DNA from 4 places in the Marinobacter sp. DUT-1 genome. Region 4 is predicted to be linked to each of the others. Evidence: predicted binding sites of a transcription regulator. Region 4 holds the regulator's gene; each other region holds the start of a gene.

Region 1 (8,032 bases), on a different contig from region 4:
CAACTGTACCTTCATATCCGCCCCGAAAAGCCCTTCCGAGACATGCTCACCCCCCAGGCTCTCTTTCGCCTGACGAACGAACTGGCTATACAGGTCATTGGCAACTTCCGGCTTCGCTGCCAGGGAAAAACCCGGGCGGGTTCCCGAGCGGGTATCGGCTGCAAGGGTGAACTGGGGTACAACGAGCAAACTACCACCGATGTCCTGCAAACTGCGGTTCATACGGCCCTGCTCGTCAGGAAAGATACGATAGGAAAGAATTTTTCGGCACAACTCCTTTGCCTCTGCAGCCCCGTCATCCCGCTCAACTCCGAGCAGCAGTAATACACCACGACCTATAGCGCCAACTGACTGGCCATCAACCGTGACACTGGCTTCCGATACTCTCTGGATGAGCCCTTTCATTCGCTTCCTGACAGACGGGGAAATTACGAATCGGCAAGAGTGTATCCCCGCTCCTGGAAGACCGCAACCCGGCCAACGCCTTTTTATCCGACCGGTTTCCCGGTTTTGGCGACCACTTCCTCAACGCCCCTTATCAGGGCATCGACAATGGCCGGTTCAGACGCAGAATGGCCGGCATCCCGGATGATCCTGAGGTCGGCTTCCGGCCAGGCATTGCTTAACGCCAAAGCGTTGTCCAGTGGACAGACCATGTCATAACGACCGTGAACAATAATCCCCGGTATGTCGGCCAGCCTGTAGGCGTCCCTGACGATCTGATCAGGCTCGAGGAAGGCGTTGTTCATGAAGTAATGACACTCGATTCGCGCCAGTGCAATGGCCACGTGGGGATGGGCGAAATGCTCGACTACCCGGGGATTGGGATTCAGGGTGGCGCATCGCCCCTCCCAAATCGACCAGGCCTTGGCAGCCTGGATCTGTTCCAGCTCGTTGGCGCTGATCAGGCGTCGGTAGTAGGCCGGAACCATGTCGCCACGCTCAGCCTCGGGAATCTGCGCTTCGAAGTCCTCCCAGTAATCCGGGAATACCCGGCTGGCGCCCTCCTGATAGAACCAGTGAATATCTCGTGGCCGGCATAGAAAGATGCCCCGCAGGACGAGGCCCGAGACGCGTTCCGGGTAGGTCTGCGCGTATACCAGGCTCAAGGTTGAGCCCCAGCTGCCACCGAACAGAAGCCATCGATCAATGCCCAGAAACTGGCGAACGGTTTCCATATCCTCGACGAGCTTGTCAGTGCTGTTGCCTTCCAGCTCCGCCAACGGCGTAGACCGGCCCGCACCACGCTGGTCCATGAGGATGATCCGGAAACGCTCGGCATCGAAAAAGCGCCGGTGGTAATCCTCACAGCCACCGCCCGGGCCGCCATGCACCACCAGAACGGGAATGCCGTCGGGGTTACCGCTTTCCTCTATATAAAGCTCGTGGGGAGGATCAACCGCGAGGCGGTGTTGGGCGTTGGGCTGAATTTCGGGGTAGAGCGTGAGCATGGGCAAAACTCCGGCGTGAAGGCTTTTATGGGAGTTTGGCTGAAGATGGGAGCAGAAGAAAGCGCTCTTCACGCCTCTGGGGTGAAGAGCGTTTTACTGGAGTTTGGCTGAAGATGGGGTCAGAAGAACGGGTTCTTCAGACCCCTGGGGGGTATAAAAAAGGGGCCAGATGAAGGCTTTCATCTGGCCCCGATTTCATTCCGGCGGCAATTTACTTCTTGCCGGCGCGCTTGCGCTCATTTTCGGTGAGCAATTTCTTGCGCAGACGGATGGACTTGGGTGTTACTTCCACGAGCTCGTCGTCGTCGATGAACTCGAGCGCCTGCTCCAGGGTGTGCTTGATGGGCGGCACCAGGCCGATCACTTCGTCCTTGCCGGAAGCGCGCATGTTATCGAGCTTCTTGGCCTTGGTGGGGTTGATCACGATGTCGTTATCACGGCTGTGAATACCACACAGCTGACCCTCGTAGATCTCGTCACCCGGCGCCAGGAACAGCTTGCCACGACTTTGCAGGGTTTCCAGGGAGTAGGTCATCGCCGTGCCTTTGGCCATGGAGATCAGCACTCCGTTCTGGCGGCCACCCATGGCACCTTCCTTGATCGGGCCGTAGTGGCTGAAGGTGGAGGTCAGGATACCGGTACCGGAGGTCATGGTCAGGAAGGCGTTACGGAAGCCGATCAGACCACGGGCCGGGATGATGTATTCCACACGCATGCGGCCTTTGCCATCCGGGATCATGTTGGTCATCTCGCCCTTGCGCAGGCCGAGCTGTTCCATTACGGCGCCCTGATGCTGCTCCTCGATATCCACGATCACGTTCTCGTACGGCTCCTGCTTCACGCCGTCGATCTCGCGGATCACCACTTCCGGCCGACCCACGGCCAGCTCGAAGTTCTCCCGGCGCATGTTCTCGATGAGAACCGACAGGTGCAGCTCACCGCGGCCAGACACTTTGAACTTGTCCGCTGAGTCGCCCTCTTCCACGCGCAGAGCCACGTTGTGTAGCAGCTCTTTTTCCAGACGCTCCTTGATGTTGCGGCTGGTGACGTACTTGCCTTCCTTACCGGCGAACGGGGAATCGTTCACCTGGAAGGTCATGGACACGGTGGGCTCGTCCACGGTCAATGCCGGCAGAGCCTCCACATTGTTCGGATCGCACAGCGTATCGGATATATACAGCGGGTCCAGACCACTGACGCACACAATGTCGCCAGCCTGGGCCTCGTCAACTTCCACCCGCTGCAGGCCGGAGTGGCCCATGATCTTGAGAATACGACCGTTACGCTTCTTGCCGTCAGTACCAAGAGCTACGACCGGGGTATTGGTCTTGACGGAGCCGCGCATGATGCGGCCGATGCCGATGACGCCCAGGAAGCTGTTGTAGTCGAGCTGGGAGATCTGCATCTGGAACGGGCCGTCCCGATCGACGGCAGGCGCGGGCACGTGGTCGACAATCGCCTGGAACACGGCGTCCATGTTGTCGTCCAGGTTTTCGTGCTCCATGCCGGCAATACCGTTCAGGGCACTGGCGTAAACAATCGGGAAGTCCAACTGCTCGTCGGTGGCACCCAGATTATCGAACAGGTCAAACACCTGGTCCACAACCCAGTCGGGCCGTGCGCCGGGCCGGTCAATCTTGTTCACCACCACAATCGGGCGCAGGCCCGCGGCGAACGCTTTCTGGGTAACAAAACGGGTTTGCGGCATGGGGCCGTCGATGGAATCCACCACCAGCAGCACACTGTCCACCATGCTCATGACCCGCTCAACTTCGCCGCCGAAGTCAGCGTGCCCCGGAGTGTCCACGATGTTGATATCGTAGTCCTTCCATTTCAGCGCGGTATTCTTGGCCAGAATGGTGATGCCACGCTCTTTTTCCTGGTCGTTGGAATCCATAACGCGCTCGCTTTCGAGCTCCTTACGGTCCAACGTGCCGGACTGGCGCAGCAACTGGTCAACCAGGGTGGTCTTACCGTGGTCTACGTGGGCAATAATGGCGACATTTCTGAGCTTATCAATCACAACGGGTTTCCTGAGGAAAAAATGAGCGGCGCGCAGTATATCGAAAAGTCGATGTCGTTAATATGAAGATTAGTGCCTATTCTTTAACCAACCGCTTGCGCACTGATATGACGCATCTACTGCGTGATCGCACTCTTTTGGTGCACTCCTTTGGTGCAAAACGGCGGATTACCCATCCGGGCTACGCGCCATAACGGGCCGAAAGCCCTGTGGCTGCGCCGTTCTGGCGCAAAAGTGAAAAACTGGCAAGCCCCTTGCTTATGCTTAGTCAGCCGAAAATTATCAGGTAAGGGATGCACGCTTTTGGTAAGCTGCCCGAACCCGAAAAACAGATCGGACCTCAGTCTCACTGAACGATCCGGCACCACGAACATGAAATGCGCCCGCACCGCGGGATAACTTACGGAGCATGCACAATGTCCAAGACGATTGATTTGATTAAAGAGCACGAAGTCAAATGGGTAGACCTGCGCTTCACCGACAGCCGCGGTAAAGAGCAGCACGTGACTCTGCCGGCCACCGAGGTCGACGAGGATTTCTTCGCTGACGGCAAGATGTTCGACGGTTCCTCCATCGCAGGCTGGAAGGGCATCAACGAATCCGACATGATCCTGATGCCGGACGACGAGACTTCCGTCCTGGACCCGTTCACCGAAGAAACCACCATCAACATCACCTGCAACATCGTGGAGCCGACCACCATGCAGGGTTATGAGCGTGATCCGCGCTCCGTGGCCCGTCGTGCAGAGGAATACCTGAAGTCCAGCGGCATTGCCGACGGCGCACTGTTCGGCCCGGAGCCAGAGTTCTTCGTATTTGACTCGGTAAAATGGAACGTAGACATGCAGGGCGCCATGTACTCCCTGCACTCGGAAGAAGCTGCCTGGGTCTCCGGCGAAGACTTCGATCGTAACAACATCGGTCACCGTCCTGGCGTGAAAGGCGGCTACTTCCCGGTTCCGCCGGTAGACAGCCTGCACGACCTGCGTGGCGCCATGTGTGCCGCTATGGAGTCCATGGGTCTGGAAATCGAAGTGCACCACCACGAAGTCGGCACTGCCGGCCAGTGTGAAATCGGTGTTGGCGCCAACACTCTGACCCGCAAGGCGGACGAAGTTCAGATCCTGAAGTACTGCGTACACAATGTGGCCCACGCCTACGGCAAGACCGCCACCTTCATGCCCAAGCCGGTGGTTGGCGATAACGGCTCCGGCATGCACGTGCACATGTCCTTGAACAAGGATGGCAAGAACCTGTTCGCCGGCGACGGCTACGCAGGCCTGAGCGAAATGGCGCTGTACTACATCGGCGGCATCATCAAGCACTCCAAGGCGATCAACGCCTTCACCAACCCGGCCACCAATAGCTACAAGCGACTGGTTCCAGGTTTTGAAGCGCCGGTTATGCTGGCCTACTCCGCCCGCAACCGCTCCGCCTCCATCCGTATCCCGTATGTAAACAGCCCGAAGGCACGCCGCGTGGAAGTGCGGTTCCCGGATCCGGCGGCCAACCCGTACCTGGCCTTCGCCGCCCTGATGATGGCTGGCCTGGACGGCATCCAGAACAAGATCCACCCGGGCGATGCCATGGACAAGGATCTGTACGACCTGCCGAAGGAAGAGGCCCTGAACATTCCTCAGGTTGCCACTACCCTGCAGGAAGCACTCAAGTGCCTGGAAGAGGATCACGAGTTCCTGACTCGTGGCGGCGTCTTCACTGAAGACATGATCGCCGGTTACATCGACCTGAAGCAGGGCGAAGTGGAGCGTCTGAACATGACCACTCACCCGGTTGAGTTCGACCTGTACTACTCCTGCTGATCCGACTCCCATCGGATTACTGGAAGGCCCCGCCCCGTGCGGGGCTTTTTTGTGCGCGGCCGCACACTCTCGCGCCCTTAACGATATGTAACCAACAAGGATCGACCAGAGCGTTGAAATGGCCTGACAGGCCGTTGATAATCAAACCAAACCATCATTGCAGGTTACGGTTATGCACGCGAAGTACGGATTGGTGGCAGGTTTTCTTGTTTTGCTCTCGGCACCGGCCCTTGGTGAGGTGTACCGCCACGTGGACGCCCAGGGCAATGTCACCTTCTCCGACGAGCCGATTGAGGGTGGAGAAACGGTTGATGTAAAACCGGTCACTACCGTCACCCTACCCAAACCCCAGACCGTCCGCGAGACCGAAAAGCTCCGGGAAGAAGTGAAACGCGAGGGCGCGGTCTATGAGAGCGTCTCCTTCGTGCAGCCGCAGAATGAGCAGGCCTTCCAAAGCGGCAGCGGCAATGTTCGCTTCGAAGTCACCAGCACACCGGGACTGCAAGCCGGTCACAAGTACGAGGTCACGCTCGACGGCCAGCCCGTTGCCCAGACCAGCTCGGGCTCAGTGGTAGTGAACAACATTTTCCGGGGTACCCATGAGGCCCGGGTTCACATCGTGGACGAAAACGGCGTGCAGGTGAAAACCGGCTCCCCCATCACCTTTACCGTCCATCGTCCGTCAGTGAGAAACTGACCCTTGCAATTTTTTCGCACCAGTTTGGTGCGCTCGCACCAGATAAAGGCCATACTCTGATCAGCAACAGGGCGGAATTGCCCGGCTGACCACCCTCTGGCCGAAGTCATGCACCAGTGTACGGCACGCGGGCCGTGCCGTGGCGGGCACAGGCCCCGCCTTTGCCCATCTTTTGTGGCAAATCGGCCAAAGTGGTTCAGTTTTTGCAATTCCTACCCCGTCATCTTCAAAACGACACGACAGGAATTGCCCATGGCGTTCGCCCCGGCCACAAACGACGGATACAAGAGCATTCTCGACAGCCTGACCACAGCGGTTCTGGTTCTTGAGGACAGCCTGAAAATCCGTTACCTGAATCCAGCCGCCGAGAGCCTGTTCGAGACCAGCCTCACCCGCAGCCAGGGCCACCCCTTCAGCGAGATTCTCGCGGCGTCCGAGGATGCGCTCAATACCCTATACGCCGCCCTGGAAAACGGGCAATCCTACACCCGCCGGGAAGCGGAATTCGTGCTCACCAGCGGAGCGAGGCTGACCGTGGACTACTCGGTCACGCCCATTTCCCTGGACCCGACAGAACTGCTCATCGAAATCCAGCCGCGAGATCGGCTACTGCGCATCAGCCGGGAAGAGGACCTGATCTCACAGCAGGAAACATCGCGCATTCTGGTCCGCGGCATGGCCCACGAGATCAAGAACCCGCTAGGCGGCATTCGGGGCGCTGCGCAGTTGCTGGACCGCGAGTTGAACGACGAAGACCAGCGGGAGTACACCCGGGTGATCATCGACGAGGCCGACCGTCTGCGCAGCCTCGTGGACCGCATGCTGGGCCCGAACAAGGCACTCAAATTCGCGCCCACCAACATCCATGAGGTGCTGGAGCGGGTGCGCACGTTACTCGAGGCCGAGAGCAAAGGCCGGGTAACTTTCCTGCGCGATTACGACCCAAGCCTGCCGGAGCTCTGGGCCGACAAGGAACAACTGATCCAGGCCTTCCTCAACATTGCCCGCAACGCCATGGAAGCTGCCTTTGAAAATCAGACCGGGGCAAGCGATGAGGAACCGCCCACCATCATGTTCCGGACCCGCGCCCTGCGCCAGTTCACGATCGGCCATAAACGCTATCGCCTGGCCTGCCGTGTGGACGTGATCGACAACGGCCCCGGAATCCCACCGGACCTGTTGCAGAACATTTTCTATCCGATGATAAGTGGCCGTGCCAGCGGTACCGGCCTGGGCCTGTCGATTACCCAGAGCATCATCGGACAACATCACGGGCTCGTGGAATGTGAGAGCGAGCCCGGGAAAACGGACTTCATCATCTTCCTGCCCCTGGAGGAAAACCCATGAGCCAACCGGCGAACGTCTGGATCATAGACGACGACCGCAGTATTCGCTGGGTGCTGGAACGCGCCCTGAACCAGGCCGGCATGCACCCCCGGGTCTTTGACAGCGGCGAAAGCATCATGACCCGCCTGGAGCACGAACACCCCGATGCCATCATCAGTGACATCCGCATGCCGGGCGTGGACGGCATTACCCTGCTCTCCCAGATCGTGGAAGCGCACCGGGACGTGCCGGTGATCATCATGACCGCGCACTCGGACCTCGAAAGTGCGGTCACCAGTTACCAGACCGGCGCTTTCGAATACCTGCCCAAGCCCTTCGATGTGGACGATGCCGTGGCCCTGGTCAAGCGTGCGGTGGCCCACAGCCACGAACAGCGGGCCAAGTCCGAACCGCAGACCGAAAGCGTCCAGCGCAACACCGAGATCATCGGCGAGGCCCCTGCCATGCAGGAGGTATTCCGCGCCATTGGCCGGCTTTCCCATTCCAACATTACGGTACTGATCAACGGCGAGAGCGGTACCGGCAAAGAGTTGGTCGCCCAGGCCCTGCACAATCACAGCCCCAGGGCCAAGCACCCGTTCATTGCCCTGAACATGGCCGCGATCCCCAAGGATCTGATTGAATCCGAGTTGTTCGGTCATGAGAAAGGCGCCTTTACCGGTGCGGGCGCGGCCCGTCAGGGGCGCTTCGAGCA
Region 2 (8,032 bases), on a different contig from region 4:
CGCCCACCCAAAGGAAAGAGCTAGCCATCGATTCGAGAACAATCAATTGGCGGAGAATTCCTGTCAATTCCCAGAACAAGAACTTCAGACGTTAAGACCCTTATCGTACTAGCATCGCTGAGGCCCTGAGGCATGAATTCCTCAAGATTAAAGAATGAATCCATCTCAGGATGCGAGACGTTCTTAATCTTCATATCCTGAGACGTCACAATCAGCTTCTCATCCATGATTTCCCACGTTCCGGCTACCGAGAACGCAAATTTCAATTCTACCGGCAACTCGCCACCGGAAATCGTCATCGACCCGAACGAATTTGCAGCGCCAGTCGGAAGATATTGGTCGGTAGATTCAATTGATAAATTCCCATCGGGAGATTTCTCAATTAAAGAACACTCCCATGTACCTGGTAGACGGGACGACAGAACTTCGTCGCGGCTCATTTCTGTTGCAGGTTGAGAGGCACAGCCAGAGAGCAATATGGCGGAAAAACAGAAGGGGCGAAAAATTGACATAACATTCCTTACGTTACAACTGATTAGCTTACATTCCAACAAGCGGTGGCGCTAAAGATAGCACGGAATGCATGTGTCAACGAGTTGCCTACCTGCCTGTAGTTGTCAATGTGTCAGGATAGACTCCTAACTACATAAGCACATGTTTTAATGACTAATATGGATTTATCTGAAGGCTAATCCGAGTGAGGTGATCAATCCGGCTAACGGGGTAGAACCCGGTGGCCACGATTTCCAATGAAGAAAACGCAGCCACGAAGCACAATTATTTGCAGCTGAGTGTAAAGGCGGAATTCTCTTTGGACACCAGCTCAACCGTCAGGAAAAACTCCTCACCAAGTGCAGCGTACTGAGAATCGGAAAGACCTGGCCAAACGTCTTTTTTCATCTCTTCTATGACACCCTGTTCATCAAACTTGTTTTTCATAACCTGGCAAAGTTCTTCGCTGATATCCTTAGCTCTGCTCTCTACCATGAACACGAATTCAACGCTTCCTGGATTTTCGTCGACCCTGGCACCTTTGAATTTAACCCCTCCTTCTCCAGCAGACTTACCCTCAAGATTTTTGGACAACATCATTGCGCCAACTTCTAACCGAACGACTCCAACCTCATACTTGGTGGCTGGCGTTTTCTTCAGATCATCCAGAATGCTCGCCAAAGCGGATCCGCTGAAGATGAAACAGAGAATAAATACCAGGTTCCTCACGATTACTGCTCCTTTTAATAGTTCTACATGGTTGTGACAGCGCTGACTGCGGTTCACCTGGTCACCATACTAAGAATTACAATTCGCTGCGAGGTTGAGTAAGTGATTATTCCAGGAGCCTTTTTTCAACCTTTGTTGCACATGAAATGCATAGGAGATTGGATCTTCTGGACGGTTTCTAGCATGTCTCTTTGTATTGCAGAATTTGCATGCCGCGACGATGTTTGATGCATTCGCCTTTCCTCCCTCACAGTGAGCAACGAGATGCTCGCCAGTACACTGAAAGAAAGATGCTTGCTTTACAGAGATACCGTAATGAGATGCATAGCTTTCGACATCGGAGATCCACATAGGCTTGCGGCAGTATATGCAAAGACCATGCTGACGGAGGTACACTGAATTACGATTTTTTTTGAGGGAATATCTTTTTTTAGACACGAAATAGACCGGCTTTTTCAGTACCTCAGAATCGCTTAAGCGATACCTGAAGAACCAGCCGAGATACTTCGAACTGGAGGGCGAAGAGTAGTCGGATAAACCCGAACTACTCGGTTTAGTTGAAACCTAAGTTAGCTGATTCTGGGAGAAAGGTAAACCCGAGAGTGTCGACGTACTGTCAACCAAACCCTGGTTGATTGTGGATCAAAGTGGAGATACTAGTTCGTAAGTCATTGTTTTGTGGATGACTGAGGACTTATGTGCTGCAAAAAGCACTCCTGCAAGGCTCTCATAATCCCTTGGTCGCTGGTTCGAGTCCAGCTGGGCCCACCACTCCTTTCAGTCGCGATGGACCTCATTGGACTATTCCAGCCAGAAATCACAGATTTCTGTCGCTTCGCAGGGCGCAAGCCATGCTTCCGCTTCATCCTGCTTCGCCCAGCTGGGCCCACCACTTCCCTGCCCCCAATACAATTCCCACCTGAATTTGTGCAATACCTATCTTTATCGACTAATTTTAAAGTGACCGGAGCACATCGCCGACCGATGGCCGACGACAGGCAGGAATTACCGGCCAAGGCTCACTCGACACTGCGTCGAGCCTGACAAGAACCGTCCCCAGAGCCAGGAAATTGGATCATTGATCGTAATTCCCCGAGGGAACAGATGAAGTCGTCAAAGACCCATGGAGAGGCATCATGAGGAGCAAACTCGGCACCTTTCAGACCCTATTAACCCTTCTTTTCTTGGCTTTCGTTCTCAGCGCCTGTGGTGGAGGTGGGAGCGGAAGTCAATCGGTCACCGTGGAATCCACGGAGGATATTTCCCTTTCCATAAACCCTGACAACCTGAATCTGGCGCTTAACCAGAGTGCCACGGTAAAGGCCATTGCCACTTTGGTAAGGACTGGAACAACAGCTGATGTATCGGATCAGGTTAACTGGAGCTCGGATAATATTGCTATCGCTTCCATTACGAGATCCGGCGGGACCGTTACGGTTATACCTCAAAACGAAGGATCAACCACAATTACTGCTGAACTCGACGGCATTTCAACTACTGCCTCCGTAACCATCGGCAACCCATTGATCAAGATCGTCACGGATCCACCGAGCAAGAGCATCATGGATGGTTCACTGGAACAGATCACAGCAAGGGGCACCTTCAGCGATGGCACCTCAAAAGACGTAACAAACGGCGTAACATGGACTTCAAACGACGAGACTATAGCGACAGTTGACGAAGGGCAGGTATCTGCGCTCAAACCAGGGGAAGTAACCATATCCGCAGTTGCCGGGCCCGTGTCTGGCACCACGCAATTAATGATAGCTCCGGCTCCGGATGCTCCCGGGCGAATGGAAATCGTTATTACACCAAATGTTATTCTGAAGGATGAAGTAACAGGCGCATCTATTCTTGCTACGGTATTTGCCAATGATGAGACTGGTGGAGTCCTGAGCCCTACCACGACGATAGTCTTCTCAGAGTCATCCGGCGATGTAAGTTTCATACCGACTGAAGCTGAAATTAACAGCACCAACCAGGTTGAAACAGAAGCCAAATCCACACTCGTTGGCGAATACCTGCTTTCTGCGGCCGTCCCAAATACCACAGCCAAGGCTCAAGGCACTTTGGATGTTGTATCCAACTTCAATGAAGTCATTCAGCAATCCAGCGAAATCAGGCAGCCAGTTATACTCAACGGCATGTTGCGCGACGGAGATTTTGGTGCACTTATCAAAAATACTTCAAATCGCGATTTTGGGTTCCAACCAACCCAGGCCGAGTTTTTCAATGGAAGTACCCTCATAGATTGCGACCCCGCAAACCCACTGCCGCCGCTGGATCTGAATAATCAAAACGGAATCCTCGAAGGTGGAGAGGAAGCTTTCTTCGGCTGCGAACTCAGATCGGATTCTGAAACAACCTACCCTCCCGGTGAGTTCAAGGTGGTCTTCTATTTTCGTGATGCGACGACCGATATTGCCTTCAGCGTGGAGGTACCGTTCGACGCGCCTCAAACATAACCCCTACACAAGCGGCCACGCACGGTGTAAATTTTCTGGACAAAAAAACCGCTGGGATCTCACCCAGCGGTTTTTTAACACTCATGATCTTTCACAGAGCTTCAGGAAGCCTTCTTCCTCCGGATGGCCAAGGCCAGAAGCCCTAACCCGAGAAGCCCCAAGGTACCAGGCTCCGGAACAGATACCGGCGGTTTGTCGGAGCTGTAAGACTTGTCGCTACCCTCGCAGCCGTCATTATTACCATCCAGAGTTCCTTCAGAGCAGAACTGCTGAGCCCGGATAGCAACAAGCCCGAAGTCATCAAGACCCAAGCCGAAGTCTGACGTCTGCCAAGAGAAGGTCTGGATACCGTCAAAGCCCTGTTCGCCAAGGCGGAACACCAGCCCCCACAGGCCATCAAATGATGCAGGGAAAGACAAGCCCTCAAGGTTGCAACCTGTGCCACAGCTGTTGCTCGAAGTGTCCTGCCCGACCAAAGCGACATTAGCGCCTGTCAGCATCGCACTGCCGCCGCCGGTGGTCTCGCTGCCGAAATCGACAAACAGGCCCAACGCCTCTGCGTTCCACGGATCAACAGTCAGACTGTAGTTGAAATAACCCGCGTCGTTGTCGTTCACCGTGAAGATATAGTTACCTGATCCGTTCTCATTGCTCGTCCAGGTGTCATACGTAATCATCCCTGCCTGAGCCGCACCGGCACCCGCAAGGCACCCAGCAGCAAGCAGTGATGGCAAGAACCTTCCTTTGAATTTCATGTTACTTCCCTCCGTTGTACGACATGCAGTCCCGGTAGAGGCATCAACCCCTCCACCACCAAAAACTGCACGGCCACTTTCTCTTCGGATATGAGCAAGAGGCGAGCCAACATGGAAAAACATATATCTGCCAGCCGGTTACGAGAGCAAAAAAAAGCCACTCCGGAGTAAATCGTAAAATTTTTCGACATCGCGTCACGGTCCCTTACATTCCGTGACCATTAAACATTTCATAATTCGGAAAACACTGGTAAGAGCTTGTAACAACGGGGATTTCACGACCCCCAAGCATATACGTGGTTCTACAGACATTGATCTGTGTCAAAAAAGCCAAAGTCCCGAAAAGACAAGCCACATACACTGCAACCCTGAACCAACGTGGCGCCACCCTCAGGAAGCACCGGCGCACGGACAAAAACAACGAGATAACGGAGTGTATCAATGGTAACCACCCCCCGGTTTTCCGTACGGGCTATGTCCCTTGCAGTTGCTGCGGTTTCCGCAGGTGTTTCTCTGTCCGCCACTGCCAGCATGGGCAACCTCGGCACCACCTATGGTGTAATGCCGGTTGACGTTGCCACCGCCCAGTCCCTGTCCATGTTTAATGACCAGGTGTCCGCCACCTACTACAACCCGGCGTACCTGACCAAGGACACCCGCGGCGAACTGACGGCAGGTATTCTGCACGCGGAACAGGAGTTGCGCTCTGCCAACCCCAACGCGGACGGCGATGTGCTCTCCAACTCCCCGAGCCAGCACGTGCTGATCGGTATGAAAACGAACCTGGGGTCACTGACCCGCTTTGACCATCCGATCTATCTCGGTTTCATTGCCGGCGTGGAGAAATATGGCAAGGAAATGCTGGCTTTCAGCTCTGAAACCACCGAAACCGGCCAATTCCTGCAGTACGGCAAGGAACCACTGTTCCTGAATATCGGCGGCGCGACGCAAATCTGGCGCGGCATTTCTGCCGGTGCCTCAGTACGAGTTACGCTGGACGCAACGGCAAATCTCGACGCCGTGTCCACACTGGGCGGCGAGACCACCCGCGAACGTCTCTCCGTCAATGCCGAGCCCTCACTGAAAACCATCCTCGGCACCAATATTGATTTGGGAAGTACGTTCTGTCCGGACAGTGAATGCTTCCTGGATGGCTGGGAATCTGCACTCATTTACCGGACCAAGTCCTCTGCCTCCACCACGATCGACTCCAACATTATCGTCACCCAGACCATTCCGGAGCCCGGCTTGAGTCTTGCTGTTTCAACCATTGACTCTTTCCAGCCGGAAACCATCGGCATCGGCACCCAGTACCAGGGTGAGAACTGGCGCATTGGTGGCAGCATCGAGCAGCAGAACTGGTCCGAGCTGGAGGATGAATTCGCTGCCGACAGCATCAAGGATCAGGGCTCGGTGGCAGCAGCCAGCCGGATCGAATTTGACGACATCCTGATCCCCCGTGTCGGGGGCGAGTATCAGCTCAACAAGAATTTCGCAGTTCGAGGCGGGATTGCCTATGAAGAATCCCCCCTCAAATCCACCCGCAACCCCGAGATCAACTACCTCGACACCGACAAGATCGTGATCGGCCTTGGCATCAGCGCCACCTACGACCGCACCCGTCTGTTGGCCTACCCGGTCCGGCTGGACCTGGGCTACCAGTATCAGCAGCTGCAGGAGCGTGATTTCACCCTGGTGGACTTCGACGGCAATGAGACCAACGTGAAAGCCGACGGCGATGTCCACGTGGTCGCCGGCTCCATCACCCTGAAGTTCTGAGGAGAGGTACAGCCATGAAATACAACAAGACCCTGGCACTCGTCCCCGCGATCTTGCTCGCTGCCTGTGGGGGCGAGGAGCAGACATTGAACGCCGAGCTGCCATCCGGCTCCGTCGTCTACTCCTATCCGGCCGATGGCCAGACCGGAATCAGCCCCAAATCCGATATCGTGATCCGCTTCTCCCATGCCATTACGGAAGAAGAAGCGGACATACAGAGCAAGATACTGGTTCAGGACAGCGCTGGTAACGTCGACTTTACCGTGACCAAAGTTGATGGCGGACGCAGCCTGAAGCTGGAACCTGCAGATAGTCTCAGCACCGGGACCGAATATTCCATCTCCTTTGTGGAACCACTCGCTGCGGCCAATGCCAATTCAGTTGGCACTCCGAACGCGGAAGGTCCAGAAGGGATCCAGTTCACTACCCGAGCCGGATTCACCGGCATTGCCAGTAAAGACAATCTGGCACCGAGTTTCGAAGTGGCGGAAATGATCCCCTCCCCCGAGGGTGAGCTGCAACCAATGGACTTCTCCAGCTTCCGTCTTCTCCTGACCCAGCCAGTCCACCCTCAGTGGAAGAAAATGGGTGGCAGCATCCTTCTCGAGGACAGCGACGGTAATGAGGTTCCGGCAAAAATCCTTGTCGACCAGCGTCGGATCACCGTTGATCCATGCCTGACCGACGAGCCGGCACAGTGCGGCACCAAGGCCGATGAGCTCATGGCCGGTGCCACTTACACGCTTAGCATCTCCGGACTCCCGAGCCTGACCAGTCCCGGTACCACACTGGATTTTGACAAGACCTTTACCGTCCGGGAAACCGGACCAACAGTCGTCCTGTTCCAGGAGGTCATCGACTCCGGTCTGCTGGCCGGCACCGAGCCGAACACCTCGAAACTCAATGGACAGATCATCAACGGCGTTACTCTGAACTCCGTGCTTCAGGGCACCGCCGGCCCGTCCCAACAGACAGGCGGTCTCTTCGCCGAGCTCGCCTACGCCCCGGCATTTGAGGCGGATGAGCCGTTGCCACTGCGTGTTCCGCGAAGCAGTGTGCTCAACAGCAGCAGCCTGGACGTCAAGATCAACGGCACTGTGCCAATCATCAATCCCGTAACTGGGGAGATTCAGCAGACCGGCAACATCAAGGTCACCATGATCTCCGATGCCAGCGGCTACCTGCTGCCGAACCCTTATACCGATGACCTCAACGCGCCCCGCCATGTGAAGCTTTTCATGGACGTAGCCATGAATACCGAGGAGGCCCAGCCCAATGCCTCCCTGTCCCAGAACCTCCTGGGCGTGGAACTCAGCGGCATCGCCCTGGTTGAGGACGGTGTGCTGACGATCGATGCCATCGGTGTCGTTGAGCCCAATTTGCTGGGTCAGGAGTTCACCGACTCCACCATCGCCTTCCGTATCGAGGCGGCCACTGACACCGACTCTGCACTCGACGCCGAGGATCTCTGGGAGCCCGACACCACCAGCCCGACCCTCGTTAGCTGGATGCCGGGTCCGGATTCTGCCATTCCGGGTGATCGGGACCAGATGCAGCGCCCCGGTGATCCGATTGTGCTGAATTTTGATGAACCTCTGGATGAAGACAGCCTCGACACCGCTTTCATCCTCTATGCCGGCAACGCAAGTACAGTACCCGTGGAAACCCGGCTTGATGGCACCACGGTAGCAATCAACCCTCAGGGAGGCCTGAAACATGGTGTCAATTACACCCTGGCAATCAGCAACGCACTGACTGACCTGGCCGGCAATAGCGCAGCGTCACAATCCTTGGACTTTGCCCTTCCGGCAA
Region 3 (8,032 bases), on a different contig from region 4:
TAGAGAAAGAGCGGATTCCGGAAAACGGCATCTGCACCGTCCGCATCTGGCAGGCCAATATCAAAAAGACCATCGTCGCCCACGTACCCATCACCAACGGTGAAGTGCAGGAAACCGGCGATTTCGAGCTGGACGGCGTGACCTTCCCGGCGGCGGAAGTCCAGATCGAATTCATGGATCCGGCCGACGGCGACGGTGCCATGTTCCCCACCGGCAATGTGGTGGACGACCTGGACGTGCCCGGTTTGGGCACCCTGAAAGCCACCATGATCAATGCCGGTATCCCGACCATCTTCATCAATGCCGAAGATATTGATTACAAGGGCACCGAGCTGCAGGACGACATCAACAGCGATCCGAAGGCGCTGGAGATGTTCGAAACCATCCGTGCCCACGGCGCCGTGAAGATGGGTCTGATCCAGGACGTGAGCGAAGCAGCCAACCGTCAGCACACGCCCAAGGTCGCCTTCGTCGCAAAACCGGTGGACTACGTAGCCTCCAGTGGCAAGCAAATCACCGCCAGTGACATCGACGTACTGGTACGTGCCCTGTCCATGGGCAAGCTCCATCACGCCATGATGGGCACCGCGGCGGTGGCGATCGCTACGGCATCTGCAGTTCCGGGTACACTGGTCAATCTGGCCGCGGGCGGCGGGGACCGTACCCACGTCACCTTCGGCCACCCGTCCGGAACCCTGCGCGTTGGCGCGGAGGCGAAGGAAGTAAATGGTCAGTGGACCGCGACAAAAGCCATCATGAGCCGCAGTGCGCGGATTCTGATGGAAGGTTGGGTGAGGGTGCCGGGGGATTCGTTCCAGGGCTGAACCCGCTGAACCGACAATGCCCCCGGACTGTATACCGTCTATCTTTCAGGTAGAGGGTAAACAGCCGGGGGCATTTTTATTTGCCCGGGAAAGCAATCAGGAAAGGAGGCAACAGCATGTCTGCAACGTTCGACGTCAATGTCCGTCCGGATTATGACGAAGTACTCCAGAAGATCGCGGATTATGTCCTGAACTATGAGATCGACAGCGATGAGGCCTGGGATACGGCCCGTAACTGCCTGATCGACACCCTTGGCTGCGGCCTGCTGGCCTTGCGTTTTCCCGAATGCACCAAGCATCTTGGCCCCATCGTCGAAGGGACCGTTGTTCCCCACGGCGCCCGGGTGCCTGGCACCCAGTTCCGGCTCGACCCGGTAAAAGCGGCCTGGGACATCGGCTGCATCGTCCGCTGGCTGGATTACAACGACACCTGGCTGGCCGCAGAGTGGGGCCATCCTTCCGATAACCTGGGGGCCATCCTGGCGGTGGCTGATCACCTGTCCCAGAAGCGGGTGGCCGAAGGAAAGCAACCCTTCGTCATGAAGGATGTGTTGGAAGCGATGATCATGGCCCATGAAATCCAGGGCATACTGGCGCTTGAGAACTCGTTCAACCGGGTGGGGTTGGACCACGTGGTGCTGGTGAAAGTGGCTTCAACGGCCGTGGCCGCCAAGCTCATGGGTGCCAACCGGGAACAGCTGTTGTCGGCCCTGTCCCATGCCTGGGTCGACGGCCAGGCACTCAGGACCTATCGCCATGCTCCCAATGCCGGCTCCCGGAAATCCTGGGCAGCAGGGGATGCCAGCTCCCGTGCGGTCCGGCTCGCCGACATCGCCATGCGTGGTGAGATGGGCATTCCGGGTGTCTTGACCGCGCCCCAGTGGGGCTTTTACGACGTCCTGTTCAGCAAGACCAACAAGGACCAGAAGCTCAAGCCCGAGGAGGAGCAGCAGTTCTCCCTGCCACAGGCGTTCGGCTCCTACGTGATGGAAAACATCCTGTTCAAGATTTCCTTCCCGGCGGAATTCCACGCCCAGACCGCAGCCGAAGCGGCGGTTACGCTGCACCCGGAAGTAAAAGACCGACTGGACGAGATCGACAAGATCGTTATCACCACCCATGAGTCTGCGATCCGCATCATTTCCAAGGTAGGCAAGCTGGCCAATCCGGCGGACCGGGACCACTGCCTGCAGTACATGACGGCGGTACCGCTGATCTTCGGAAGCCTGACGGCAGAGCACTACGAAGACAGCTTCCACGAAGGCCACCCGATCATCGACGAGCTGCGGGACAAGATGGAAGTGGTGGAAGACCCCCGCTACACCCGCGAATACCTGGAACCCGAGAAGCGCTCCATCGCCAACGCTGTACAGGTATTCTTCAAGGATGGTTCCAGTACCGACAAGGTGGCCGTGGAGTACCCGATTGGCCATCGCCGGCGTCGGAAAGATGGGATTCCTCTGCTGGAGGAGAAATTCCGGGCCAATCTGGGGACGCGGTTTCCGGTGCAGCAATGTGAGCGGATATTCAGTTTGAGCAGAGATCAGCAGAGGCTTGAAAAAGTGTCGGTTCCAGAGTTTGTAAATCTTTTTGTGATTTGAGGGGAGAAACCGTCAGTATTTTTTACACTGCTTTTAGATGCATTTTTTAACTTACTGAAAGGGCGAAAAAAAATAGAAGTTGGCTCCTTGTTTGCTTTGGTGGAGGGCGTGGACATACCCACAATCATTGTCAAAGGAGTGAGACATGAAATTGGCTCTAGCAAAGCAACTAACGGGGATTGCGCTTGCTTCTGCATTTTCCGTTTCAGTAGCGAATGCCGCCATGATCGACGTGACCGTCAGCGGTCCGGGAGTCACGGAGGCTGAGGCTGCAGAGACGGATTTTCTGGCGTTCCTCAAGGATACGACAACAGAAACCTTCGAAGGGTTTACCGCAGCCACCGGCTCGGCAGACCAGACCACTACCATCAACACCAGCGTTGGCGACTTCACCCAGTTGCAGCCTGGCGGAGATTATCCGTCCGAGTCCTGTAACGATGGTGGCTTCAGCTGCGCGGGTGGGTTGGCCATCCTGAATTCGGACACCAGTCCGTTCAGTGGCCGTTACCCCATGCCGGCTGATGGTGAGAACCAGAACTGGCTCGACAGCATGGATTCCCAGCAGATGAAGTTCTCGCTTGCGGGCATGTACACCGCCGTGGGCTTCTATCTGACGGATCCCAATGATGTCGGCGGTATCATGAATATTCTGTTCGCAGATCAGACTGAAGGTACGCTTGATCTCGGCGCGGTATTCGATCCCAGCCTCGCGAGTGGCTCTGCCTTCTACGTCGGCATCATGAGCGATGTGGCAATCAGTTCGCTGACCTTCTACACCAACGATGAGAACGATGGTTTCGGCATCGACAATGTGACAGTCGGTACCGTTCCGGAGCCCGGAACCCTGGCCTTGCTGGGTCTTGGACTTGTCGGAATGGGAGTCATGAAGCGGCGCAAGTCATCTGACACCGCCTGTTAAATTCCATATCAAATCAATCCAGAACCGAAGGCTCCGCGGGGAAGCCGGGGAAATTTTTTGCCGGCATTCTCGCGGACTTTCCGAAGGGCGGTTTGTTGACGGACTGTAAAAACAGGTTACACTTTGTAAGTAAGCTATTGCCCGGTTGAGACCGGACCAGGTGCTCAGGAAAGAGTTAAAAACCCTGCATTCCGGTGAGGCAAAGTTGTGGTTGTTACGTGAAGAACACAAGGAGTTTATGTGGCTCACGTCAGGTTTTTTCGGCATTACATTCATTTACCCTTCCTGATCCTGGGGCTGATTGATCTTCTGGTCCTGATTCTGGCGTTTTGCCTGTCTGTTTTTTTTGCTTTTTTTGGTGACGTTTCGTTCTTCATTACGCAGATCTGGTATGTCGTTCCCTCTGCGCTCGCCTTTGCTCTATTGAATCTGTTTGTGATGGTGGCCGTTGCGGTTCATCAGGCGCGCCTGGAAGAGGGCATGTCAGGCATGATGCTGCGGACCCTCATGGCCCTGATCATCAGCCTTCCACTTTGCGGTCTGGCCTATCTGATTGGTGGTGATTGGCTGTGGTATCTGGGGCACACCAGTGTTCTGACCACCGCTGCCGTGTTCGGGCTGTTCATGCTGGGACTGGTAAGAACTGTCTTTTTCGCTCTGGTAGGGAAGGACGCATTCAAGCGGCGGGTGCTGGTGCTGGGCGCCGGACCAAGAGCCAGTCAGTTGCTGGAGGACCTGAAGACACCGTTCAACCGGAAAGGTTTTACGCTGGCGGGTTTTGTGCCTATGCCGGGTGAACCGGTGGCTGTGAGCAAGAGCCAGCTGGTTACGCCGGCTGTGGCGCTGCACAGATTTGTTCTTTCCCTTCGGGTGCATGAAATTGTCGTGGCGGTTGAAGACCGCCGCAAGGGGCTGCCCATGGAGGACCTGCTGGAGTGCAAAATGCAGGGCGTCAAGGTTGTTGACGGTGCCACCTTCTACGAAAGGGAATCCCGCAAGGTGGCCCTGGAAATGATTACCCAGGGCTGGCTGGTGTTCTCTGACGGTTACAACGTCGCCTCCGTCGCTGGTTTCTGGAAAAGAACACTGGACCTGGCTTCATCGATCACCCTGCTGCTGGCGACCCTTCCCCTGATGTTGCTGACGATGCTCGCGATCAAGCTGGAAGACGGCTTCCGTGCCCCGGTTATCTACAGTCAGGAGCGGGTGGGGCTCAATGGCAAGGTGTTCCGTGTACACAAGTTCCGCTCGATGGTGACCGATGCGGAAAAGAACGGCGCTGTCTGGGCCAGCAAGGGTGACACCCGGGTTACCCGGGTTGGTGAATTTATCCGGAAGTTGCGCATCGACGAATTGCCACAAATCTTCAATGTGCTGAACGGTACGATGGCCTTTGTCGGGCCCCGTCCGGAACGGCCGATATTTGTCGAGAAGCTGGCAGCAACTATCCCGTTCTACAACGAACGGCATCGCGTAAAGCCCGGAATTACAGGCTGGGCGCAACTGTGTTTCGCGTACGCAGATAACGAAGAGGACAGTCGCGAAAAGCTCAGGTATGACCTTTACTACATCAAGAACCAGAGTCTGTTGCTGGATCTTCTGATCATGATGCAGACGGTGGAAGTGATCTTGTTCAGGAAAGGTTCAAGGTAGCTTCGGAAGGGGCGCAGTCTTCGGAGCCGAACTCAAACAGGGATTTCAGAGAGGAATAACAATGTCACGGATGTTCAGGTTTTGGGGCGTAATCGCGACCCTGGTGGCGGTAGCGTTGTCTACAGGATGTGCTGCACCCAGCGCTTCGTCGCCCGAAGCGATTAACAGGGCGCTTACGGTCGATACAACGACAAGCGTTGATGAATACATTCTCGGGCCCACCGATACCGTCCGGGTCTCGGTATGGCGAAACGAAGACCTCAGTATCACGGTTCCGGTCCGCCCGGACGGCAAAGTCTCCGTGCCCCTGGTCGGCGACGTCCAGGCAAGCGGAAAAACGCCGGAAGGTCTCGCCAGTGACATCGAACTGCAGCTGTCTTCCTTTATTCGCCAACCCCAGGTCAGCGTTGTCGTCACCAGCATGGGCAGTCACGAGTTTATCGACAGGGTCCGTGTTGCCGGTGCCGTCGAACAGCCCCTCTCGATGCCCCATCGTGCAGGTATGACGGTGCTGGACATCGTGCTCCAGGCCGGTGGTGCCAATCAGTTTGCCGCCGAGAACAACGCCATGCTGTACCGGCAGGTTGGTAACGATGTAGTGGCGATCCCGGTAAGGCTTGGGGATATCCTCACGCGAGGCGATGTAAAGACAAACTACCCGTTGCGTCCGGGCGATATCCTCAGCGTTCCTGAGCGGGTCTTCTGATAAAAGGATTTTCAAGGTAGCAGACCCCGGTATGAACCGGGAAGGAACAGTGTCATGACCCTCCCTTTTTCCCAATTGCCGGCCGAAATGTTCCGGGAAATCAAGGCCCACAAGTGGCTGGCCCTGATGGTATTCGCTGTTGTCAGTTTCGCAGTGCTGATCGCCGGCTTTCTGTGGCCATACAAATACGAGTCCCAGGTCGTTATCTTCGTGGATGACCGGAATATCATCCGCCCGCTTATGGAGGGTAGCGCGGTGACGACACGGGTCAGTGACCGGACGTCTGCCGCCAGGGAGCTGCTCTGGAGCCGGAATATTGTCGAGCCCGTAGCCACGGACCCGGAAATATACGGGGAGGAAGCATCCGGACTGTCGCCCGAAGCACTGGAGAACCGGATTGCCGCTATCCGCGCCAACCTCTTTGTGCGTCCCAGGGGCGATAGCTACTTCAGCATAGGATACTCATCAGAATCTCCTGACCAGGCCTTTCAGATTGCACAAAGGCTCGGCCAGCTTTTCATCGCTGAAAACAATTCCCGTAAGCGCAGTGAAAGCAGAAATGCTTACGAGTTCATCGACAAGCAGGTCAAGAGCTACGAGCAGCAGTTGGCTCAGGTTGAAGAACGAATGAAGCAATTCCTCTCGGAAAATGTTGACGGCACCGAGGGTGAGGCCAACCAGCGCATGGCCAATCTGCGCAGCCAGATTGAACGGGCCGAACTCGACCGCCGGGAACTGCAGTCCCGTGCTGCCTCCCTGGAGAAAGAGTTGCTGGGGATGGCTCCGGTCATCCAGCAACGGGCGGTGGACCAATATCAGCAACGCATAAACGGCTTGCAGGACAAGCTCGATAACCTGAGGCTCCGCTATCACGACACCTATCCCGATATCGTGATCCTTCGGGAGCAGATTGCGGAACTCGAGCGGCGCCGGGCCCAGGCCCTGGCGGACGGCGGGCCGGCAAACGTGGTGTCCGGCGGGGATGCCGAAGCCAACCCGGTCTTCCAGGAGGTCAGGAGCGCACTGGCAGAAACCCGCGCCGATATCCGGACCAAAGACACCCGGATCAGGGCACTTAATGAGTTATTGTCTGAGCACATGCTCCGTATGGAGAGAATCCAGGAAAACAAGGCCGAGTACTCCGATCTGACCCGCGACATGGAAGTGAACAAGCAGATTTACGATGATCTGCTCAAACGTCGTGAAAGGGCCCGGGTGTCCATGCATCTGGATGTTGAAGGCCAGGGTCTGAGCTACAGGATCAGTGAGAATGCTCAGTATCCGCGTGGAGTCAAAGGCCCGAAATTCTCGACGTTTGCGTTTGCCGGCCTGTTTCTCGGTGCCATTGCGCCCTTCGGGCTGATAGCAGGATTGCTCCAGATCGACCCTCGCGTTCGCGCTCGCAAGCAACTGGAAGAGACCATCGGTTTGCCGGTCCTGGCCGAGTTGCCGCAGGTCAAAACACCCTACGAGCAACGTCGTGAACGCCGCCTGACAACGCTGGTTGTGGTCTGCGCCTTGCTGGTTTGCGGGGCCTACGTTGCCATCGCGGCAGCATCAATGATGGGAGTCATCGGATGACTGAGCAAAGCAAACACGCCAAGACCACGGATCGCTCGGTCAATCCGGACGCCGAGCAGCAGAACCGGGAAGGCCGTTTCTGGGAGGTGCACAAACAGGCACCGGAGGAGAGCGATGCGGAAAAAGCCCTGAAAGGCGAGGGCGTACCCTACTCGGAATGGGATGATTCCCGCATGCTGGTGCCGAGCTCCCTGGAGTTGGGACCGGGCGCTGTCGACCGCTATGTCATCAGCAAACAGATCGTGCGGATGCAGGAGCCGCGGCGGCTCAGCCATGATGATCTTGACGAGCGGCGCATCATCTATCCCGAATCTCCCAATCGCCAACTGGTCAACCGGTTCCGGGCTTTGCGCACCAAACTTCTGGAAGCCTCCGGAGGCAACAACTTCACTCTGGTGGTCAGTGGCGCCAGCAGCAGCGCCGGGAGTTCGTTTGTGGCATTCAATCTCGCGGCGGCCTTTGCCTTTGATCAGGCCAAGACGGCGGTTGTTATTGATTGCAATCTGCACGAGCCGAGTCTGCACTCACTGGTCGATGTAGTGCCGGAATACGGTCTGACTGACTTTCTTGATGACCCGGATTTCGATGTCGCCAGTATCCTGTATCCCACCGGTATTCCCAGGCTGAGATTGATTCCGGCAGGCAGCCGGCGGGAGATACCCGCAGAATTTTTTACCTCTTTTCGCATGAAACAGTTTGTGCAGGCCGTGCGTCGGCGCTATCCGGACCGCTTCATCATTTTCGATAC
Region 4 (8,032 bases):
CGCAAATACCGAAACAGCTTCTTCGCCTGACCGGTATTCTTCTCCTTCTCGGCATCCCGCTTCGCATTCCGCGCGAGGTTGCGCAGGTGCTGGATATCCGCCGACGGGCAGTAATCAATAAACTCGCCGACGGCAGAGTCCCCTTCTGCCACCATCCGGTCGCGCCAGCGCTCGGCCAGGTGGTGGCGGCGGGTATGCTCGGCACTGCCCGCGTCGAAGGCGTCGAGACCGCGCTCGATGGCTTCCGGGTCTTCCTCGTTGCGCATGACCTTGCCGATGTAATGCAGGTGCCGCCGGCGCGCCTCATTCTTGCGGATTCGCCGGGACTCGACGATGGCCGCCTTCAGGGTATCGCTGATGGGCAGGCTGTTGAGCTGGTCGTCGCTCAGATCCAGCATGCGCTTGCCCACTTCCTGCAGGGCATGCATCTCCCGCTTGATCTGGGATTTGCTGGGACCGAGGTCTTCCTGGAATTCGTCGTCGTGGTGATCTGTCATAGTTGCTACCTAAAGCCCAAGTCGGGGTCAGATGAAGGCTTTCATCAGACCCCATAGTCGCGCCCAACTCAGGGGTCTGATGAACTTGTTCATCTGACCCCATGTTCAGTTGCAACGCCTACGCATAAAAAATCGTCGCCAACCCCAGAAACGCCATAAATCCCACCACATCCGTCACCGTGGTCAGGATAACGCTGCCCGCCAGCGCCGGATCAATGTTCCGGGACTTGAGAAACAGCGGCAACATGGTACCCACAAAGGCGGCGGCTACCAGGTTGATGACCAGGGCGGCGGCGATGATACCGCCGATCAGCAGATCCTGGAACCAGGCGGCCGCAGCCGTGGCCACCACCAGCGCCCAGAACAGGCCGTTCAGGGCACCCACAAAGAACTCCCGGTTCAGCAGCCATCGAACGTTGGCGCCGCTGATCTGGCCCACGGCCATGCCGCGGATGACCAGTGTGAGGGTCTGGCTGCCGGCAATGCCGCCCATGCTGGCGACGATGGGCATCAGCACTGCCAGGGCGACCACCTTGCTGATAGTGGCTTCGAACAGACCGATCACCGCCGAGGCGATGAAGGCGGTGACCAGGTTGATGCCCAGCCACACCGCCCGGCGGCGGGTGGTTTTCCAGACCGGGGCGAAGGTGTCTTCATCTTCGTCCAGACCGGCCATGCTCATCAGGGAGTGGTCGGCGTCTTCCCGGATAACGTCGACCACGTCATCGATGGTGATGCGCCCGAGCAGCCGGCCCTCCTCATTGACCACCGGCGCCGAGATCAGGTCGTAGCGCTCGAACATGGTCGCTACCTTGGTGTCGGAAAGGGTCACGGGAATGGGTTCGACTTCGGTGTCCATGACTTCCCGCACGGTCGCCGCAGGGTTGGACACCAGGATCCGGGTAATGGGCAGCACCCCGATAAAATCGTCCCGCCGGCTGACCACGATCAGGCTGTCGGTCATCGGGGGCAGGTTGCGGTGCCGGCGCAGGTAACGGAGCACAACGTCGATGCTGATGTCCGGGCGCACCGTGATGGTGTCCGTGTTCATCAGGCCGCCGGCGGTGTCCTCCGGATAGGACAGCACTTCCTCGACCCGCAGCCGGTCCTGTTCGTCCATGGTGTCCAGGACTTCCTGGATCACCGTGTCCGGCAGCTGCTGCAGCAAGTCGGCGAGGTCGTCCGACTCGAAATCCTCGATGATGTCCGCCAGTTCCTGGGCGTTCAGCTGGCTCAGGAAGTAGCTACGGATGTCATCGCTGAGGTACTGGAGGACTTCACCCTCCAGATCCTTCTCCACCAGGTTCCAGAGCAGGGCACGCTGGCGGGGAGGGGAGGATTCCAGCAGGTGGGCGATATCACTGGGGCTCAGGCCGCCATTGAGGATGCGGGCAACCTGCTTGAGGGCACCACTATCCAGCGCCTCACTCAGAGAGCGCAAACGCTGCCTGGCCTGGCTTTTTTCCAGAATATCGGTCATGGATCACCTGCTTGCTGAAAACGCCTTTATTATAGCGGAGTTAGGCGTTACAGGTGAGTGAAAACGGGGTTAAATCCCCAGGGGTCTGAAGAACACCTTCTTCTGACCCCATGTTCACGCTTACTCCCCCTCACCAAAATAATCATCAATCAGCCTGACCAGCGCCTCAATGGCCCGTTCCTCATCCGGCCCTTCGGCAATCAGCTCCACTTCGGTACCCTGGCTGGCGGCGAGCATCATCACCTGCATGATGTTTTTGGCGTCCACCTCGCGGCCGTTGCGGGCGATCCGGACCTGGCTGTCGAACTCGGAGGCGGTCGCCACCAGTTTGGCCGTGGCGCGGGCGTGCAGGCCGAGCTTGTTGATGATGGTGATGGGGCGGCGAATCATGGTGCTTCAGGTCTCTCCCCGGGCTTGCAGGTGGGGCAGCTCGGTGTGGCGCACCTGCACGTTGTTGTAGCGTTCGCGGAAATGCTTGCCCAGCTGCTCGCAGATATACACGGAGCGGTGCTGGCCGCCGGTGCAGCCGATAGAAATGGTCATGTAGCTGCGGTTGCTTTCGGCAAAGCCGGGCAGCCAGGTGTCCAGGAAAGCGATCAGATCATCGACCATCTTGCGACTGGCCGGCTCCCGCTCCAGGAAATCGATCACGGGCTGGTCGGTGCCCACGTACTTGCGCAGGCTGGTATCCCAGTAGGGGTTGGGCAGGCAGCGGACATCAAACACGTAATCGGAATCCAGCGGCACCCCGTGCTTGAAGCCGAAGGACTGGAACAGAAGGGCCAGTTCCTGCTCTTTACGGCCCACCACCCGTTGCTTGACCTGATCCCGCAGTTCGTACATCGACATGCCGGTGGTGTTGATATAGAGGTCCGCAAGCTTGGACAGCGGTTCCAGCAGCTTCTTCTCGCTGGTAATGGCCTCGCGCAGGGAGGTCTTGTCGTCACTCAGGGGATGCTTGCGGCGGGTGGCATGGAAACGCTGCAGCAGGGATTGCTCGTCCGCGTCCAGGTAGATGATCTCCACCGTGATGCCGGTTTCCTGCAGCTGACTGTAGATATCCTCGAAATTGGCCAGCTCACCGGACAGGTTGCGGGCATCAATACTCACAGCCATCTTGTTCAGCCGCCCCGGCCTTTCCTGGGCGGCCGCTTCCCGGGTCAACGGAAACAGCAACCCGATGGGAAGGTTGTCGATGCAGTAGAAGCCCAGATCTTCCAGTACATGCAGTGCGGTACTCTTGCCTGAGCCTGACCTGCCACTCACGATGATCAACTTCATGCCCAGCATACCTCCGGTAAAGTCGGGTTCAGCCGTTAGCGGCTGTCATGCGCTCATACAATGTCCTGGCGTCTTCGCACTCGCGGAGCCTGTTGCAGAAGGACCGCTCATTGAATTTCTCGGCCAGCTGGCTCAGCAGCTCCAAATGCTCGCTGGTCGCCTCCTTCGGCACGATCAGGGCAAACACCAGGTCCACGGGCTGATTGTCGATGGCATCGAACTCGACGCTTTCCTCCAGCGTCATCAGCACACCGATCACCCGGTCCAGGCCCTCCAGCCGGCAGTGGGGGATGGCAATCCCCTGGCCGATTCCGGTACTTCCGAGCCGCTCGCGCGCGATCAGGTTGTTGAAGATCTCGGTGTCGCTCAGGGTTTCATCCTGCTGGTGGATCTTTTCAGCGATGAACTCCAGAACCCGCTTCTTGCTTGATGCCGGCGCCCGGCAGAGGGTCAGCTCCGGTACAAGGATGTTGTCTATGGTCAGGGATGTGTCGCTCATGGATCGACTGCATTTCCGTAAAAAAAAGGCTGCGACACCCGAAGTGCCGCAGCGCCATTGGATTACCGCATGGAGACGGACTGTTAACGCTGCCCGTTACCGTGCATCCGGTCTACGTTCTTTTCCTTGTGCTTGAGAACCTGACGATCCAGCTTGTCGATCAGGGCATCGATGGCTGCGTACATGTCCTCATTCTCGGCCTTAGCATGAATTTCACCGCCACCCGCTACATGCAGAGTCCCCTCCGCAATCTGGCGCACCTTTTCGACTTCCAGGGTCACCTGACAGTTGGAAATGTGGTCAAAGTGGCGCTCCAGCTTGTCGAACTTCTCGGTGACATAATCCTTGAGGGAGGGAGTCAATTCTACGTGATGGCCTGAAATATTGAGTTGCATAGGCGTCTCCTGTTGTTACACCAGTCGTTTGCGTTCATTGGAAGGCGGAATATGCATCGCCTCCCGGTACTTGGCCACGGTGCGTCTTGCCACCTTGATGCCCTGTTCTCCTAGCATGGCTGCAATTTTACTGTCACTCAATGGCTTTTTAGGAGTTTCCGCGGCAATCAGTTTCCGGATCATCGCGCGAATGGCCGTTGAGGAACATTCACCCCCTTCATCCGTGCTGACATGGCTGGAGAAAAAGTACTTCAGCTCAAAGATGCCCCGGGGCGTGTGCATGTATTTCTGTGTGGTCACCCGGGAAATGGTGGACTCGTGCATGTCCACGGCCTGGGCAATATCGGACAGGATCAGCGGCTTCATCGCCTCCTCACCCTGGTCCAGGAAGCCCTGCTGGTGCTCCACGATGCGGGTGGCCACCTTAAGCAGGGTTTCATTCCGGCTCTGCAGGCTCTTGATGAACCATTTGGCCTCCTGCAATTGATCCCGCAGGTAGGTGTTGTCTGCACTGCTGTCCGCACGCCTTATAAGAGAAGCATAGCTCGCATTCACGCGGATGCGGGGGGCAATTTCCGGATTCAGTTCCACCCGCCAGCGGCCGTTGTGTTTGCTGACGATGACATCGGGGATGACGTAATCCGGCTCGCCGTGGTCGATCACATCGCCCGGTCGGGGGTTGAGGCCGGTGATCAGCGCCAGGACTTCCCGCAGCTGATCTTCCTTCAGGCGGCTTCTGCGCAGCAGCTGGGCGTAGTCCCGGTTACCCAGAAGGTTGATGTAGTGGGTAATCACCAGCCGAGCCTGGGCCAGCCAGGGGGTGTCCGGCGGCAGCTGGTTGAGCTGGATCAGCAGGCATTCCTGCAGATCACGGGCAAACACGCCAGCCGGGTCCAGATGCTGGAGCCGGTGCAGCACCGCTTCCACCTCGTCCAGTTCCAGGGGATCCTCGTCGGCGTCGTCCTGCAGGCCGGCATGGATCTCCTCCAGAGGGCTGGTCAGGTAGCCGTGATCGTCTACCGCATCGAGCAGGGCATGGGCGATGGCCCGGTCCCGCTCGCTCATGGGTGTCAGGTTGATCTGCCATTCCAGGTGATCGTGCAGGGTTTCCGTCGGCGAGTTGCGGGTCTCGAAATCCTGTTCGTTGTCGTCGTCATTGCGGGCCGAAGAGGCCGGCGCGGACTGATAGATGTCGTCCCAGGCAGTGTCGACGGGCAGGTCGTCCGGGATGTTATCGGGAACCTCGTTCTCGCCGGTCCATTCCGGTCCGGCATCGTCCCAGTCATCACCGGTTTCGGCACTGGCAGTGGAATCCTGTTCCTGGTCGTCCCGATTTTCGGTGTTGTCCGCCGGCGCTTCGGCGTGGTCGTCGTCCTCGGAGGTTTCCAGCATCGGATTGGAATCGAGGGCCTGCTGGATTTCCTGTTGCAGATCGAGGGTGGAGAGCTGCAGAAGCCGGATCGCCTGTTGCAGCTGGGGCGTCATGGTCAGGCTCTGACCCAGCTTTAACTGTAATGAAGCTTTCATCACCATACGTTCAGGATCCGTTACTCGTCACGCTCTGTCACCTTGGCATCAGAGAAAAAATGCTTTGTATGCTAGCTAGTTGCCGTAGCAAGCAAGTTCTTTGCCGAGTTTACTGGAATTGGATGTCAGATTGAACATGAAAGGTGGCGGGGATGTAACTCAGGGGTCTGATGAAAACTTTCATCTGACCCCAACCTGGACCCTTGGCTCGTGCTCAAATCCGACCCGGGGTCAGAAGAAAGCGTTCTTCAGACCCCTGGGGTGGCCCCTGACTCAGGGGTCTGATGAAAACTTTCATCTGACCCCAACCTGGACCTTTGGCTTGTGCTCAATTCCAACTCGGGGTCAGAAGAAGGCGTTCTTCAGACCCCACTCTCAGAGCCGGAACTCGTTCCCCAGATACACCTCTTTCACCTGCTGATTCGCCAGAATCTCCTCCGAGCTGCCGGAAGCAATGATATGCCCCCCGGAGACGATGTAGGCGTTCTCGCAGATATCCAGTGTCTCCCGCACGTTGTGGTCGGTGATCAGTACCCCGATGCCCTTGTCCCGCAGGTGGCGGATGATGTGCTTGATGTCGCTCACCGAGATCGGGTCCACGCCGGCGAAGGGTTCGTCCAGCAGGATGAAGGCGGGCTCCATGGCCAGGGCGCGGGCGATTTCCACCCGCCGGCGCTCGCCGCCGGAGAGTGCCATGCCGACGCTGTCGCGAATGTGGGTGATGTGGAACTCTTCCAATAGCTCTTCGAGCTTGGCATCACGCTCGGCCCGGCCGAGGCCCTTGCGGGTTTCCAGGATCGCCATGATGTTGTCCCGCACGGTCAGTTTGCGGAATACCGAGGCTTCCTGGGGCAGGTAGCCGATTCCCTTGCGGGCACGCCCGTGCATGGGCAGGGGCGTGATGTCCTGGCCATCAATGGTGATGCGGCCGCGATCGGCGGGCACCAGGCCAACAATCATGTAAAAGCAGGTGGTTTTGCCGGCGCCGTTGGGGCCGAGCAGGCCGACGATCTCGCCACTCTGGATTTCCAGGGAAACGTCGATGACCACCTTCTTCTGTTTGTAGCTCTTTGCCAGGTTACTGGCTCTCAGTACTGCCATCGGATCCCTGTCTGGTGCTGCGGGGCTGGATAACCATTTCAACCCGGCCAGTGCCGGATCCCGTTTCCTGTCCGCCCTCGGCGGTAACTACCCGGCGAACCGTGTCGTAATGGATGAGGTCGCCGCGGAACAGGTTGCCATTCTGCTCAATCACCGCCTCCCGTTCAAAGGTCAGCTGCCGGTCAGTGGCAGACCAGGTGATGTTAAGGGCGCGGGCATCGGTCTCGCCCTCACCGTCACGGCTCGGTTGGGTATAGTGGGCCGGGGCGCCGGACGCCTCGATACGGTTCAGGCCTTCGGTGTTGCGGTACAGCACGACCCGTTCGGCTGTCAGTCGGGTCTTGCCCTGGGTGAGGATCACGTCACCGGTATAGGTGGCCACGCCCTTGCTGTCATCGAGCCGTGCGCTGTCGGCGCTGACGGTGATCGGCTGGTCGGAATCCAGGTCGAAGGCCAGGACCGGGCCGCTGAGGACCAGCGCCAGCAGGGTGGCCAACACGCCGGACGGATGTTTATTGAACGGTCTCATAACGTCCTTCCACGTCGGAGTTGAGCTCCAGAATTCGCTCGTTGATCCAGGCTTTCATGCCGGTGGCACGGGTAACGCCGATGCGATCGGTGATCTCCACCGGAGCGTCGGTATAGATGATGTTCTGATCGTTGTCCAGCGTCAGCTTTGACGTGGTCAGGGTCGCCTCACGGTCGCCAATCGGGCGAATGATACGCACGTTGTCGGTCAGGTACAGCAGATTCTCGTTCTGCAGCAGGCTGCCGTTGTCCGCCGAGATTGTCCAGGGTTCAGTGCCGGGTTCGCCCCGGATGCGGGCAGTGGGCGATACCATGGTGGCCATGTTGCCCTCCTCGAACTGCTCGATCCGCGGGCTGGAGAAGCGCACTTCCAGGTTGCCGTTCTGGTCATAGGCGGTGTAGGTACCGTCCACCACAAAGCCATCCGGTTCGGTCGGGCCGCGCAGGGCAGCAGCTTCCGGGTCCGGTGCCGGCGGCTCGTCGCTGCGCCACAGCAGGAACAGGGCCACGGCGACCAGGGCCATCACCGCAAGCGCCCGCACCAGCGGGCGCTCGCTGACTTGCCGGAGCGACTCCAGGGGGCTGCTCATCCCGCCGGCTCCAGGTAGGGGGCAAGTGCGGCGTCCAGTTTGTTCTGGGCGGTCAGGATCAGGTCACAGGCTTCCCGTACGGCGCCATTGCCACCGGCCACGCTGGTGCAGTAGTCCGCATGCTGTCGCACCAG

The links. The regulator sigma-54, encoded in region 4, starts transcription at its own class of promoters, with help from an activator protein. The targets are predictions, from matches to a motif close to ANTGGCATNNANNTTGCTNT.
Region 1: a site for sigma-54 is predicted at 3,716-3,735, ahead of glnA (glutamate--ammonia ligase). Genes of this name have one in related genera too.
Region 2: a site for sigma-54 is predicted at 4,533-4,552, ahead of ACQUTG_RS10140 (PEP-CTERM sorting domain-containing protein). Genes of this name have one in related genera too.
Region 3: a site for sigma-54 is predicted at 2,504-2,523, ahead of ACQUTG_RS08235 (PEP-CTERM sorting domain-containing protein). Genes of this name have one in related genera too.

Annotation. Positions count from the first base shown of each region.
Region 1 is NZ_JBNRLS010000005.1:128,894-136,925, forward strand. It holds gene dtd (D-aminoacyl-tRNA deacylase) at 1-405, opposite strand, end outside; gene pip (prolyl aminopeptidase) at 489-1,451, opposite strand; gene typA (translational GTPase TypA) at 1,663-3,474, opposite strand; gene glnA (glutamate--ammonia ligase) at 3,891-5,294, shown strand; gene ACQUTG_RS16510 (DUF4124 domain-containing protein) at 5,467-5,991, shown strand; gene glnL (nitrogen regulation protein NR(II)) at 6,244-7,338, shown strand; gene glnG (nitrogen regulation protein NR(I)) at 7,335-8,032, shown strand, end outside.
Region 2 is NZ_JBNRLS010000003.1:17,352-25,383, forward strand. It holds gene ACQUTG_RS10120 (hypothetical protein) at 21-512, opposite strand; gene ACQUTG_RS10125 (hypothetical protein) at 778-1,221, opposite strand; gene ACQUTG_RS10130 (HNH endonuclease) at 1,291-1,572, opposite strand; gene ACQUTG_RS10135 (Ig-like domain-containing protein) at 2,358-3,686, shown strand; gene ACQUTG_RS10140 (PEP-CTERM sorting domain-containing protein) at 3,788-4,441, opposite strand; gene aupA (alkane uptake protein AupA) at 4,883-6,220, shown strand; gene ACQUTG_RS10150 (Ig-like domain-containing protein) at 6,235-8,032, shown strand, end outside.
Region 3 is NZ_JBNRLS010000002.1:568,872-576,903, reverse strand. It holds gene prpF (2-methylaconitate cis-trans isomerase PrpF) at 1-824, shown strand, start outside; gene prpD (2-methylcitrate dehydratase) at 941-2,425, shown strand; gene ACQUTG_RS08235 (PEP-CTERM sorting domain-containing protein) at 2,571-3,344, shown strand; gene ACQUTG_RS08230 (TIGR03013 family XrtA/PEP-CTERM system glycosyltransferase) at 3,585-4,997, shown strand; gene ACQUTG_RS08225 (XrtA/PEP-CTERM system exopolysaccharide export protein) at 5,059-5,703, shown strand; gene ACQUTG_RS08220 (XrtA system polysaccharide chain length determinant) at 5,758-7,284, shown strand; gene ACQUTG_RS08215 (polysaccharide biosynthesis protein) at 7,281-8,032, shown strand, end outside.
Region 4 is NZ_JBNRLS010000001.1:76,288-84,319, reverse strand. It holds gene yjgA (ribosome biogenesis factor YjgA) at 1-497, opposite strand, end outside; gene mgtE (magnesium transporter) at 616-1,977, opposite strand; gene ACQUTG_RS00380 (HPr family phosphocarrier protein) at 2,098-2,367, opposite strand; gene rapZ (RNase adapter RapZ) at 2,374-3,258, opposite strand; gene ptsN (PTS IIA-like nitrogen regulatory protein PtsN) at 3,287-3,757, opposite strand; gene hpf (ribosome hibernation promoting factor) at 3,841-4,152, opposite strand; gene ACQUTG_RS00360 (RNA polymerase factor sigma-54) at 4,168-5,679, opposite strand; gene lptB (LPS export ABC transporter ATP-binding protein) at 6,055-6,780, opposite strand; gene lptA (lipopolysaccharide transport periplasmic protein LptA) at 6,758-7,309, opposite strand; gene lptC (LPS export ABC transporter periplasmic protein LptC) at 7,293-7,898, opposite strand; gene kdsC (3-deoxy-manno-octulosonate-8-phosphatase KdsC) at 7,895-8,032, opposite strand, start outside.